One region of the Serratia liquefaciens ATCC 27592 genome, then DNA from elsewhere that is predicted to be linked to it. Evidence: predicted binding sites of a transcription regulator. Region 1 holds the regulator's gene; each other region holds the start of a gene.

What was found. Region 1 encodes sigma-54, which starts transcription at its own class of promoters, with help from an activator protein. Its sites were predicted from a motif close to GTTGGCACANNTTTCGCTNT; they were not measured.
Region 2: a site for sigma-54 is predicted at 2,616-2,635, ahead of hydN (electron transport protein HydN). Genes of this name have one in related genera too.
Region 3: a site for sigma-54 is predicted at 2,109-2,128, ahead of glnK (P-II family nitrogen regulator). Genes of this name have one in related genera too.

What each region holds. Positions count from the first base shown of each region.
Region 1 is NC_021741.1:4,628,739-4,633,476, reverse strand. Features, by position in the region: gene ptsN (PTS IIA-like nitrogen regulatory protein PtsN) at 124-585, opposite strand; gene hpf (ribosome hibernation promoting factor) at 744-1,031, opposite strand; gene rpoN (RNA polymerase factor sigma-54) at 1,055-2,488, opposite strand; gene lptB (LPS export ABC transporter ATP-binding protein) at 2,539-3,264, opposite strand; gene lptA (lipopolysaccharide ABC transporter substrate-binding protein LptA) at 3,271-3,810, opposite strand; gene lptC (LPS export ABC transporter periplasmic protein LptC) at 3,779-4,357, opposite strand; gene kdsC (3-deoxy-manno-octulosonate-8-phosphatase KdsC) at 4,354-4,738, opposite strand, start outside.
Region 2 is NC_021741.1:2,535,324-2,540,061, reverse strand. Features, by position in the region: gene M495_RS11900 (hydrogenase large subunit) at 1-305, shown strand, start outside; gene M495_RS11895 (formate hydrogenlyase complex iron-sulfur subunit) at 318-863, shown strand; gene M495_RS11890 (NADH-quinone oxidoreductase subunit B family protein) at 860-1,657, shown strand; gene M495_RS11885 (formate hydrogenlyase maturation HycH family protein) at 1,654-2,070, shown strand; gene hycI (hydrogenase maturation peptidase HycI) at 2,063-2,533, shown strand; gene hydN (electron transport protein HydN) at 2,695-3,237, shown strand; gene fdhF (formate dehydrogenase subunit alpha) at 3,249-4,738, shown strand, end outside.
Region 3 is NC_021741.1:1,033,032-1,037,769, forward strand. Features, by position in the region: gene M495_RS04730 (SmdA family multidrug ABC transporter permease/ATP-binding protein) at 1-114, shown strand, start outside; gene M495_RS04735 (SmdB family multidrug efflux ABC transporter permease/ATP-binding protein) at 107-1,885, shown strand; gene glnK (P-II family nitrogen regulator) at 2,178-2,516, shown strand; gene amtB (ammonium transporter AmtB) at 2,553-3,839, shown strand; gene M495_RS04750 (MOSC domain-containing protein) at 4,071-4,738, shown strand, end outside.

The DNA of each region.
Region 1 (4,738 bases):
TCCCCCTGGCATCTCAGTGGCGTTTATCGCCACCGTTAGAAACTTTATTATTCCGGCCTGAACCGGAATCCATCATGGCTAAACAGTATCGTTATCCGGGCTGGAAGTCACGCCAGCCGGGCGTTACTCGGTGATGATTTGGTAAAGCTCTTCGTCACTTTGCGCCGCGCGCAGGCGGCGGCATACTGTTTTGTCGGCCAGACGCTTGGCGACCAGAGACAGGGTATGCAGATGGGTTTTACATTGGTCGGCCGGCACCAGCAGGGCGAACAGCAGATCGACCGGCTGGTTATCAATGGCGTCGAAGGCGATAGGTTGGTCGAGACGAATAAACACGCCAACGGCCCGCAGTGTGTCCTCTTCCAGTTTGCCATGGGGGATGGCGATACCGTTGCCGATACCGGTGCTGCCCATGCGCTCGCGGGTGAGAACCGCGTCAAACACCACCTGTGGTGACAGATTGAGCTGTTTGGCGGCCAGTTCGCTGATAATTTCCAAAGCCCGTTTCTTGCTGGTGCAATGTACGGAGCTTCTGGTGCACTCGATATTTAATACCGAGCTTAACTGCATTGTTTCGTTGTTCATCTCATCTTCACTTAAAACCACACCAGCAAGCAGGCTTGTGAGGTGATTTTTCGCCTTGTTTAACCCTGATGGCTTATCGGCGCGTACCCAAACAGGTAACGCGCCGATGGCCGAGGCTACGTTTGAGCCGTACCCGCTGACGGAAACGGCCCAGAATGTCAGTGTTGTTTCAGTTTGTCTTTATGTTTGTTCAATTGACGCGCCAGTTTGTCGATCAGGGTATCAATTGCCGCATACATGTTCTCGTCTTCCGAGGTGGCGTGCAACTCGCCTCCATTCACGTGCACCGTCGCTTCCGCAATCTGCTGCACTTTTTCCACACTAAGCACGACATACACCTGATTTATGCGGTCAAAATACTGTTCGAGTTTGGCGAACTTGGTGTTCACGAACTCACGCAAAGGTTCGGTGATTTCGATGTGGTGTCCGGTAATGTTGAGCTGCATAGTGTCTTCCTTCTCAATAGAGGTCAAACCAACTGTTTACGCTGGTTGGACGGCGGGATGGACAAAGACTCTCGGTACTTGGCGACGGTACGCCGCGCCACGATGATCCCCTGATCGGAGAGCAGGGTAGCCAGCTTGCTGTCGCTGAGCGGTTTGGCGGGGTTTTCCGCCGCAATCAATTTCTTCACCACCGCCCGGATCGCCGTAGAGGAAGCTTCGCCCCCGCTGTCGGTATTCACGTGGCTTGAGAAGAAATATTTCAATTCGAAAATGCCGCGCGGACTGTGCAAAAACTTCTGCGTGGTCACGCGTGAGATTGTCGATTCATGCATCTCCACGGCCTGAGCGATATCCGCCAGCACCATGGGCTTCATAAATTCCGCGCCTTGCTCAAAGAACGCCTGCTGCTGCTCGACGATGCAGCGCGAAACTTTCAGCAGGGTGTCGTTGCGGCTTTCCAGGCTCTTGATCAGCCATTTCGCTTCCTGCAAATTGCTGCGGATGTACTGACCGTCGCTGTCGTTACGCGCGCTATTGCCCAGCGCAGCATACTGCTGATTGATCTTCAGCCTTGGGATGCTGTCGCTGTTGAGCTCGACCGTCCACACATCCTGCACTTTGCGGACCAGCACGTCCGGGATCACGTACTCAGATTCGCCGGTGTTGATCGACTGGCCTGGACGCGGATCGAGTGACTGGATCAGCAACATCGCTTCTTTCAGTGTATCTTCTTTTGAGCGCGTTGTTCGCATCAGGCTGCGAAAGTCGTGGTTAGCCAGCAAGTCCAGATGTTCGCTGATGATCAGGCGCGCTTCCGCCAGGTAAGGCGTGTCTTGGGCGTATTGGGAGAGCTGAACCAGCAGACAATCGCGTAGGTCGCGCGCCGCGACGCCAACCGGATCAAACCGCTGTACGCGTTTCAATACCGCCTCGACTTCGTCCATTGTCACATTCTCGTCACCCATGCTCTCCAGAATGTCTTCCAGCGGCACGGTGAGATAGCCGGTGTCATCGACGGCGTCGACGATCGAGGTGGCAATGGCAGCATCGGTATCGGAAAACGGCGTCAGATCCACCTGCCACATCAGGTAATCCTGCAGGGTTTGGGTGGTTTCACCCTGATACACCGGCAGTTCGTCGTCACTGTAATCGGTGCGAGTTCCTGACGGAGTTCCGGCGGTATAGATCTCGTCCCAGGTGGCGTCCAGCGGCAGCTCTTCGGGCATGTCCTTTTGTTCCAGCGCCTCCCGGGTATCCAAACCTTCGGTTTCGGTCGTCTCTTTCGCGTCGATTTCTTCGTGCAGATCGGTCTGTTCAAGCAGTGGATTGCTCTCTAACGCCAGCTGTATCTCCTGCTGGAGCTCAAGCGTGGACAACTGCAGCAGGCGTATGGCCTGCTGGAGCTGGGGGGTCATGGCCAGTTGTTGGCTAAACCTGAGTTGCAAACCTTGCTTCATATTCTTCAGTCTACTTCCGTTAACAGTCGCCCATCAGGACGCGCCGGTACTCAGAGGCGGAATTCTTCGCCCAGATAAACGCGTTTTACCTGCTCATCGGCCAGAATAGCATCCGGCGTACCGTGAGCAATCAGTTTGCCCTGGCTGACGATATAGGCGCGTTCACACACGTCCAGCGTTTCGCGCACGTTGTGGTCGGTGATCAGCACGCCCAGGCCGCTGTCACGCAAGTGCTCGATAATTTTTTTAATGTCGATAACGGAAATCGGGTCAACCCCAGCGAAGGGTTCATCCAGCAGGATGAATTTCGGGTTAGCCGCCAGCGCACGGGCGATCTCCACGCGGCGACGTTCGCCACCGGACAGCGCCTGGCCCAGATTGTCGCGCAGATGGGAGATATGGAACTCTTCCATCAGCTCCACCGCACGGTCCGCCCGCTGTTCGCTGCTGAGATCGTCACGGATCTCCAGCACCGCCATCAGGTTGTCGTAAACGCTCAGGCGGCGGAAGATCGAGGCTTCCTGCGGCAGATAGCCGATGCCACGACGCGCACGGGCGTGCAGCGGCAGCAGGCTGATGTCTTCTTCGTCAATCACGATACGTCCGGCGTCACGCTGAACGATACCGACCACCATGTAGAACGTGGTGGTCTTGCCGGCGCCGTTTGGCCCCAGCAGGCCGACGATCTCGCCGGATTTCACTTTCAGGCTGACGTCTTCAACGACTTTGCGGCCCTTGTAGGCTTTCGCCAGGTTTTCTGCGATGAGTGTAGCCATAAGTGATTAGTTACTCTTGTTTTGCCCGTTTTTGTCTTGCAACTGCGACGGTACCAGAACCGTAGTCACGCGCTTGCCTTTATCGCTAAACGCCTGCATTTGCTGCTGTTGCACCAGGTAGGTGATGCGATCGCCCTTGACGTTGCTGTCGAGCTGTTCCAGGTAGGCGTTCCCGGTCAGGGTCACCAACTGAGACGCCACATCGTAACGCACCTTCTGAGCGTGGCCTTTCACCGGCTTGCCGCTGTCTTGCATCTGATAGAAGGTTACCGGGTTGCCGAAAGCTTCAATATAGGTTTTGTTCTGATCGCCGCCCGGGCGGGTGACCACGACTTTGTCCGCTTTGATATCGATGGTGCCTTGCTTGATCACCACGTTATCGGTAAAGGTGCTGACGTTGCTCTGCATGTCCAGAGACTGTTTCAGCGAGTCGATGCTCACCGGCTGATTGGAGTCGGACTTCAGCGCCCATGCGGGGGCGCTGGCGGCCAAAATCAAGCTGCCGATTAACAGATTACGGCTTGGTTTGTTGGTTTTGAATTTCATAGTTGGTCTTAACCTTATCAATCAGCTCAGCGGTCTTGGCCCGCAGGTTCCCACGCATTTTCATGCCGTTAGAGGTGAAGTTCGTCCCGTAAAGTGTCACTTCGTCATCCGAAGACACATCCTGGGTCACCAGGTTCACCTGAGCATTGTCTGTTTTAATTTTTTCCAGCTGCGACGTGGTGGTCAGGCTGTTCACCTCGACGTGGCCGTAAAGATACAGCATCCGGTCTTTAGTCAGTTTGGCGCGGTCGGCGCGAACTGACCAGGTGGCCACCGCGTTTTCATCAAACAGCGTCATCACCGGCTGGGTGAACCAGCTTAATTCATCGGCGGTGTAGTATTTTACGTCTTCGGCCACCAGCTTGTAACTCAGCTTGCCGGTCGGATTGTACACTATGGTGACCGTGTGCTGGCTCTGATAAGTCGGGTCCTGGCTGTTCACCGGCCCCGGCGTAGTATCATCACTGAAATCCGTCATGTTCCAGCCAATCAGCGCCAAGGCGATCACCGCCAGCAACAGGGTGATCCAAAGTTTGGTTTTACTCATATCGATAGCCCTTTGGCGTCTTCCAGCTTGTTTTGAGCCAAAAGAATAATGTCGCACAGCTCGCGTACCGCACCGCGGCCGCCGGCAATGCGGGTAACATAGTGGGCTCGTGGCAACAGAAGCGGGTGCGCATCTGCGACCGCGACCGCCAGGCCAACCTGCGCCATGACCGGCCAGTCGATCAGATCATCGCCGATATAGGCGACCTGATCTGCCGTCAGCGACAGTGTATCCAACAGTTCGCGGAAGGCCAAAAGCTTATCGGATTGCCCCTGATAAAGGTGGGTGATACCGAGTGTTTTAGCCCGGTCTTCCAACAGTTTGGCGGAGCGACCAGTGATGATAGCTACTTCGATATCCGAAGTTTTCAGGCAACGGATG
Region 2 (4,738 bases), 2.1 Mb from region 1:
GCTTCGCCCTGGGCTTTGCCGAAGCGCCGCGCGGCGATGATATCCACTGGAGCATGACCGGCGACAACCAGAAACTGTTCCGTTGGCGCTGCCGTGCCGCCACCTATGCCAATTGGCCCACCCTGCGTTACATGTTGCGCGGCAATACGGTATCCGACGCCCCGCTGATTATCGGCAGTCTCGATCCCTGCTACTCCTGCACCGATCGCATGACCATCGTCGACGTACGCAAGCGCCAGTCCATCATCGTGCCGTACAAAGAGATCGAACGTTACGGCATCGAGCGGAAAAACAAGCCGTTCTAACCGGAGCCCATCATGCTGAAACTGATTAAAAAAGTGCTGAAGACCGGCCCGGCCACTGTCGCCTATCCGGCCCAGCCGTTGGCCATTGATCCGAACTTTCGCGGCAAGCCCGAATACAGCCCACAGCAGTGCATAGCCTGTGGTGCCTGTGCCAACGCCTGTCCGTCCAACGCGTTGAGCATGACCCCCGATCTCAACAGCGGCACCTTGCGCTGGCAGCTGTTTCTTGGGCGCTGCATCTTTTGCGCCCGCTGCGAGGAAGTGTGCCCAACCGCCGCCATTCGGCTTTCGCAGCAGTTCGAACTGGCAGTGTGGCGTAAAGAGGATCTGTACGAACAAGCCGACTTCGCCATTTGTCATTGCCGACAGTGCGGCAAACCCTATGCGGCGCAAAAGGAAATTGATTATGCGATGGCGTTGCTCGGGTTGAGCAGCTCGGAGGCGGCAACCCGCCGTGCGCAGTTTGAAACCTGCCCGGCCTGCAAACAGCAGCAGAATCTGACCCAGGCCGATCGTATTGATATCGGCCGCCATTTGACCCGGGAGGTCATCTCATGAATTCGCCATTGATTGGACCACGTGATGAAAATGGCCTGCCGGTGCCAATCACCCTCGATGACAGCATCGCCAAGCTGAAAACCACCCTGCTGCAGGATATCCGCCGCTCGGCCTATGTCTATCGGGTGGACTGCGGCGGCTGTAATGGCTGCGAAATTGAGATTTTCGCTGCCATTTCACCGCTGTTCGACGCGGAACGTTTCGGCATCAAAGTGGTTCCTTCCCCCAGACATGCCGATATTCTGTTGTTCACCGGTGCAGTGACCCGCGCCATGCGCATTCCGGCGATCCGCGCCTGGCAGGCCTCACCCGATCCTAAAATCAGCATCTCCTACGGTGCCTGTGGCAACAGCGGCGGTATCTTCCACGATCTTTACTGCGTGTGGGGCGGTACCGATCGCATCGTTCCGGTCGATGTCTATATTCCCGGCTGCCCGCCGACGCCGGCGGCGACCATTTACGGTTTCGCCATGGCGCTGGGCCTGCTGGATCAGAAAATCAAAGGCCACCAGCATGATGAAACCGACGGTGAAGCTACGCGCCTGTTGCACCCGCAACTGCCCCAGCCGCTGCGAGTGCTGCTGGATCGCGAAGCCCGGCGTATGGCCGGTTACCGCTATGGTCGCCAAATCGCCGACCAGTTCATGCAACTGCTGGCAGCAGAGACACCAGAACCGGTCGAACAGCGCATCGCCGCTTATCTGCACCAGCAAGATGACCTGCGCCTGAATGAAATTGTCGGCAACCTGCAGGGCATTTATCAACGGGTGCTGCGTGGGGAGCTGCGGCTATGACCGATTCCCAAGGGCAGGTGGTGTTTTACTCCCTTAGCCGCAAGTTTGTGCAGGAGAAAAAGGCCCCGCCGAAGGCCCAGGAGGTGATCTATTACAGCCTGGCGATCGGCCATCATCTGGGGGTGATCGACTGCCTGGAAGCCAAACTCAGCTGCCCGCTGGCGGGGTTTCGTGCCTGGATAGCGCAGTTGCCTGCGGGCAGCACCGCACGGCGCAAACTGGAAGGGGTCGATCGGTTTGGCGAAATCTGTATCGACAACAGCCATACCCACCTGTTGGCCACGGCGTTGAGCCACGCGGCGCCGCGTATGAACACTGAACAGCAAAGCTGGAGCCAACAGCTGATCGCCCTGCTTCAATCGATTGAAAACGAACCCGCCATTTACCTGATGGTCCGGAGGCATGATGACTGACGTTTTATTGTGTGTGGGCAACTGCATGATGGGAGATGACGGTGCCGGGCCGCTGCTGGCTGAACTCTGTGCCGGTCATCCCCCCGCGGGTTGGCAGGTGATTGACGGCGGCGCGGCACCGGAAAATGACATCGGGCATATCCGCGCGCTGCGCCCTGATCGCCTGGTGATCGTCGACGCCACCGACATGGGGCTCGCGCCGGGTGAAACACGGGTGATCGACGAAAAAGACATTGCCGCCATGTTCATCATGACGACGCATAACCTGCCGCTTAACTTTCTGATCGACCAACTGCGCGAAGACATAGCGGAAATTACCTTTATCGGCATTCAGCCCGAAGTGGTGGCGTTTTATTACCCGATCAGCGCGGCGGTGAAACAGGCGGTGACGGTGCTCCATCAACGCTTGTTTCACTGGGCAGACAATGGCGGTTATCCGCAGCTGGAGGTGACGAATGTCTGACGCGGCATCGTCATTTCTGTCGACCTGCTGTCGACCCCGGCGCCATAAAAAGATAACCCTCTGCTTTTTAAGTATTTTCAATATTGGCATGTTTTATGCTTAACCAGAGCCACGACCTCTCTTTTGCCATACCCGGATGAAGGGTAACCCAGGAGTTATTGATGAACCGGTTTATCATCGCCGATCCCAAAAAATGCATCGGCTGCCGTACCTGTGAAATTGCCTGCGTGATGGCGCACAGCGAAAGCCAGGATATTTCGGCGTTGAACGCCACCAGCTTTGCCCCGCGCCTGCATGTGATTAAAGGCGTCAACGTCAGCACCGCCGTGCTTTGCCGCCAGTGCGAGGACGCCCCCTGCGCCAACGTCTGTCCTAACGGTGCCATCAGCCGCACCAACGGCATGGTCCTGGTGATGCAGGAACGCTGCATCGGCTGCAAAACCTGCGTCGTGGCCTGTCCCTACGGCGCCATGGAAGTGATCACCCGTCCGGTGGTCCGCCAGAACGGCGCCATGATGAGCGCCACCTCCGAGAAAGCCGAAGCCCATAAATGTGACCTGTGCATCGGTCGCGACAGCGGCCCGGCCTGCATGGAAACCTGCCCAACCAATGCGTTGCACTGCGTCGATCGCAACATGCTGCAGGAAATGAACGCCGAGAAGCGCCGCCGCGCCGCGCTCGACACAATGTCGTCACTGTTTTAGGAACTGAACCGATGAAAAAAATCACAACCGTCTGCCCTTACTGCGGTGCAGGCTGCAAAATGAAACTGGTGGTCGATAACGGCAAAATCATTCGCGCCGAGGCGGCTGACGGCGTGACCAATCAGGGTGAACTGTGTCTGAAAGGCTATTACGGCTGGGACTTCCTGAACGACACCAAACTGTTGACCCCGCGTCTGAGCCAGCCGCTGATTCGGCGGCAGAAAGGCGGCAAGTTTGAGGCCGTCAGTTGGGATGAAGCGATCAGCTATACCGCACAGCGGCTGCAGCAGATTAAAGACCAGCACGGTGCCAGCGCCATCATGCACACCGGTTCCTCTCGCGGGACCGGCAATGAAACCAACTATGTGATGCAGAAGTTCGCCCGCGCGGTGATCGGCACCAATAACGTCGACTGCTGTGCCCGCGTCTGCCACGGGCCTTCGGTCGCGGGTTTGCAGGCCACGCTCGGTAACGGTGCCATGAGTAACTCGATTGGCGATATCGAAAACTCCAAGTGTCTGCTGATCATCGGTTACAACTGTGCCGACTCGCACCCCATCGTGGCGCGCCGGGTGCTGAAGGCTAAAGAGAAAGGCGCACAGATCGTCGTGTGCGACCCGCGCCGGATAGAAACTGCACGTATTGCCGACCAGCATCTGCAGATCAAGAACGGCTGCAACATGGCGCTGGTGAATGCGTTCGCCTACGTGCTGATTGAAGAGAATCTTTATGACCGCGATTACGTGGCCAAATACACCGAGGGATTCGAGGCCTACCGGCAGCAACTGGCGGATTATGCGCCAGAAGCGGTGGAACACCTGACCGGCGTGACCGCACAGCAGATCCGCCAGGCCATGCGCACCTATGCCAGCGCCCCTTCGGCCACCATCATGTGGGGCATGGGCGTGACCCAATTCGGCCAGGCGGTTGACGTGGTCAAAGGCCTCGCCAGTTTGGCGCTGCTCACCGGCAATTTGGGCCGCGCCAACGTGGGTGTCGGCCCGGTACGTGGGCAGAACAACGTACAGGGTGCCTGCGATATGGGCGTGCTGCCCAATGAATTCCCTGGATATCAAGCGGTTACCGATGCGGCCGTGCGCGCCAAATTCGCCGCAGCCTGGGGAATCGACGCCACAAAAATGGATCCCAACGTCGGCTATCGCATCACCGAAATCCCGCACCTGGTGCATGAAGGCAAAGTGAAGGCCTACTACATCATGGGGGAAGATCCCTTGCAGACCGAGGCCGATCTGAGCCTGGTGCGCAGCGCGTTCGAAGCGCTGGAATTTGTGGTGGTGCAAGACATCTTTATGACCAAAACCGCCGAACAGGCGGATGTGATCTTGCCTGCCACCTCCTGGGGCGAACATGGCGGCGTCTTCTCCTGCGCCGATCGCGGGTTCCAGCGTTTCGAAAAAGCCATTGAGCCGCAGTACAACGTCAAGCGCGACTGGGAAATCATCAGCCTGTTGGCCAGCGAAATGGGCTATCCGATGCACTA
Region 3 (4,738 bases), 1.6 Mb from region 1:
GCGTCCCTGGCGGCCCAACCGGGCTGGTACCGCGATATGTACCGCTATCAGCAACTGGAAGCGGCGCTGGATGAGGCACCGGAAAGCGGCGAGGAGATACTGGCCAATGAATAAGATGCAAAAGCTGTGGCCGACGCTGAAACGGTTGCTGGCTTATGGATCGCCATACCGCAAACCTCTGGGGCTGGCGGTGTTGATGTTGTGGGTTGCGGCGGCAGCGGAAGTCGCCGGGCCGATCCTGATCAGTTATTTTATCGATAACTATGTGGCTAAGGGCCAGTTGCCGCTGATGATCGTCTGCGGGCTGGCGGCGGCCTATATTCTGCTGGAGCTGTTGGCGGCGGCGCTGCACTATTTTCAAGCGTTGTTGTTCAATCAGGCCGCGGTCGGGGTGGTTCAACGCCTGCGTACCGACGTGATGGACGCCGCGTTGCGTCAGCCGCTCAGCGCTTTTGATACGCAGCCGGTGGGGCAGTTGATCTCGCGAGTGACCAATGACACCGAGGTGATTAAAGACCTGTACGTCATGGTAGTGTCCACCGTATTGAAAAGCGCTGCGCTGATTGGCGCCATGCTGGTGGCGATGTTCAGCCTGGACTGGCGTATGGCGCTGGTGGCGATCTGCATCTTCCCGGCGGTGTTTGTGGTGATGGGCATTTACCAATACTACAGCATCCCGATTGTGCGCCGGGTGCGCAGCTATCTGGCAGACATCAACGACGGCTTTAACGAAGTGATCAACGGCATGGGCGTGATCCAGCAGTTTCGCCAGCAGATCCGCTTTGGTGAACGCATGAGCGCCGCCAGCCGTTCGCACTACACCGCGCGTATGCAGACTCTGCGGCTGGATGGTTTCCTGTTGCGTCCGCTGCTCAGCCTGTTTTCGGCGCTGGTGCTGTGTGGCCTGCTGATGTTGTTTGGCTTCAGCGGTGAGGGAAGCATTGGCGTGGGCGTGCTCTATGCCTTTATCAACTACCTCGGGCGTCTGAATGAGCCGTTGATTGAGCTGACGTCGCAGCAGTCGATTCTGCAGCAGGCGGTGGTGGCCGGCGAGCGTATTTTCGAACTGATGGATCGCCGTCAACAGAGCTATGGGACGGACGATCGCCCGCTCGAGAGTGGCCGCATTGATATTGAAGACCTGAGCTTTGCCTACCGCGATGACAAAAAGGTGCTGCAGCATATTTCGCTGTCGGTGCCGTCGCGGGGTTTTGTGGCGTTGGTGGGGCATACCGGCAGCGGCAAGAGCACGCTGGCCAACCTGCTGATGGGGTATTACCCGGTCAATCAGGGCGAAGTCCGTCTCGATGGTCGTCCGCTGGCCAGCCTGTCGCACCGTACGTTGCGGCAGGGGGTGGCAATGGTGCAGCAGGATCCGGTGGTGATCGCCGAATCGGTGCTGGCCAACGTTACGCTGGGCCGTAACATCAGTGAAGAGATAGTGTGGCAGGCGCTGGAAACGGTGCAATTGGCTGAGCTGGTACGCAGCTTCCCACAGGGGATTCACACCCGGCTGGGCGAGCAGGGTAACAACCTGTCGGTGGGCCAGAAACAGCTATTGGCGATGGCCAGGGTATTGGTGCAGGCGCCGCAGATCCTGATCCTCGACGAAGCGACCGCCAATATCGATTCAGGCACTGAGCAAGCGATTCAGCGTGCACTGCGTTTGATTCGTGAACATACCACGCTGGTGGTGATCGCTCACCGATTGTCGACCATTGTCGATGCCGATTCCATTCTGGTTCTGCACCGGGGTCAGGCGGTCGAGCAGGGCAATCATCAGCAACTGTTGGCTCAGCAGGGGCGTTACTACCAGATGTACCAGCTGCAACTGGTGGGTGAAGAATTGGCCGCTGCCAATCGCGAAGAAACACAACCCGCATGATCTGGGGGCCGTTTTAACGGCCCCTTTCTTTTGTCGCCACGCACCACAAACAGGCACAAGTCCGTTTAAAATCCCTCTCGCTGCACTTTTTCGACGCGCTACGCACCAAATTAGTGCGCAATATTTAATCAGCCCATCAGTTGGTCGCGCGTTGTTAGCCGATCGTTGCATGCCAGATCCCCATCCTGCCGGTTAATTTGCTGAATCCGCGTACAAAACCATTTGTGGCATAGCCTTTGCTTTATAAGTCTCGTACCGGGGTGAGTTTGGGCTTAATTCGTGGAGGGGCAATATGAAGCTGGTGACCGTGGTGATTAAACCATTCAAGCTGGAGGACGTGCGTGAAGCCCTATCCTCTGTAGGCATTCAGGGGCTGACCGTAAGCGAAGTAAAAGGCTTTGGTCGCCAGAAGGGGCACGCTGAGCTCTATCGCGGAGCCGAATACAGCGTCAACTTTTTACCTAAAGTAAAAATCGACATCGCTATCGCCGACGATCAGTTGGATGAAGTGGTTGATGTGATTAGTAAAGCGGCGTACACCGGCAAAATCGGTGACGGCAAAATTTTCGTTGCCGAATTGCAACGTGTCATTCGCATTCGCACCGGCGAAACAGACGAAGCAGCACTGTAATCACAGGCTCAGTAAAGTAATGGGGATGGATTGATAATGAAAAAACTTTTATCCATGTTGGGCCTGAGTACGGTAACCATGGTTCCTTCTTTGGCCCTGGCCGCTCCGGCGGTCGCAGACAAGGCTGACAACGCCTTCATGATGATTTGCACCGCTTTGGTGCTGTTCATGACCTTGCCGGGTGTCGCTCTGTTTTACGGTGGTTTGCTGCGCTCCAAAAACGTGCTCTCCATGCTGACCCAGGTCACCGTCACCTTCGCATTGGTGTGTGTTCTGTGGGTGCTTTATGGCTACAGTCTGGCGTTCAGCGAAGGTAATGCCTTCTTCGGTGGTTTCCAGACGGCGATGCTGAAAGGCATTGGCATTGACAGCGTCACCGGGACCTTTAGCCAGATGATCCACGTAGCGTTCCAGTGTTCATTCGCTTGTATCACCGTCGCGCTGGTGGTGGGGGGCTTTGCCGAGCGTATCCGCTTCTCGGCGGTAGTGATTTTCGCCGCTATCTGGTTCACCATTTCCTACCTGCCGATTGCCCACATGGTGTGGGGCGGTGGCTTCCTGGCCGCTGATGGCGCGTTGGACTTTGCCGGCGGCACCGTGGTGCATATCAATGCGGCAAGTGCCGGCCTGGTGGGCGCTTATCTGCTCGGCAAGCGTGCTGGTTTCGGTAAGGAAGCTTTCAAACCGCATAACCTGCCGATGGTATTTACCGGCGCTTCTATCCTGTATATCGGCTGGTTCGGCTTTAACGCCGGTTCTGCCAGCGCGGCTAACGGCATTGCGGCCCTGGCTTTCCTGAACACCGTAGTGGCAACCGCAGGCGCTATTCTTTCCTGGACTTTTGCCGAGTGGATTGTGCGCGGTAAACCTTCTCTGCTGGGGGCCTGTTCCGGCTGTATCGCCGGGCTGGTTGCCATCACGCCAGCTGCGGGTACCGTAGGGGTTGGCGGGGCGTTGATTATCGGCCTGGTCGGTGGCATTGCCGGTCTGTGGGGCGTGGTCACGCTGAAGAAATGGCTGAAAGTGGACGATACCTGCGATGTGTTCGGTGTACATGGCGTATGCGGCATCGTCGGATGCTTGCTGACCGGCGTGTTCACCTCCGCCTCGCTGGGCGGAACCGGGTACGCAGAAGGCGTTACCATGGGACATCAGGTATGGATCCAACTGTTGAGCGTGGTGATCACGCTGGTATGGTCTGGAGTGGCCGCCTTCATTGCCTTCAAAGTGGCAGGTGCTATCGTCGGGCTGCGCGTACCGGAAGAGCAGGAGCGCGAAGGTCTGGACGTCAACAGCCATGGTGAGAGTGCCTATAACCAATAAGCCTTGAAGAAGGGCAGTGCGCTAAATAACTCGAAAAATAATGATGATGCAGAAAGGGCGATGGAGACATCGCCCTTTTTCTTTTTTAACGATATTCCCCCTTTTTAAGTAATGCACTGTTTTTATTGACCTTATATTAATTGCATTATCAAGTGCTTTTTCTATAATGGCTTTGTTTTGTACTGTTTGTTTTATTTATTTGTATTAATACGTATTAAATGGGAGATAACGATGAAAGGAATAGTGAATTCTGTTTACGTAGGAAAAGTGGTTCCTTTCACTCGTCCTGACAGCTTTACCGGCATATTCAAAAAAGAGGTTAATCATCTGGTTTCAGTAGGTTATGAAGGCATTGAGGGTGATGAGATCGGCGACCTGAAGGTACATGGCGGACCGGAAAAGGCGGTACACGTTTATCCATTGGAACATTATAAAAAGTGGAAGGCAGAATTTCCCGACTGTCCCTTTTTCGAGAATGCCGGCGCATTTGGCGAGAATTTTAGCACTATCGGTTTGGATGAAAGCCAGGTCTTTGTCGGCGACATTTTTAGCATAGGGACGGCAGTAGTGGAGGTTTCACAAGGTCGATTACCCTGTTGGAAGTTAAATGACAGATTCGACATTCCCTATTTTTCGGAAATGCTACAAATTAACTACCGCACCGGTTGGTATTTCAGGGTGATTCAGCAGGGAAATGTCGGTTTGGGCGATGAAATTACCTTGATTAACAGGACCAATGATAAATGGAGTTTGCAGGAGATAATGAAAGTTATTTTTACTAAATCTCTTGATGAAGAAACCCTGACCAGTATGTTGGAATTACCCTTGGTTGCCTCTTGGCGGAAACTGTTTATGAAAAGATTGCTCACTGGGGCTGTTGAAGATTGGTCGCCAAGATT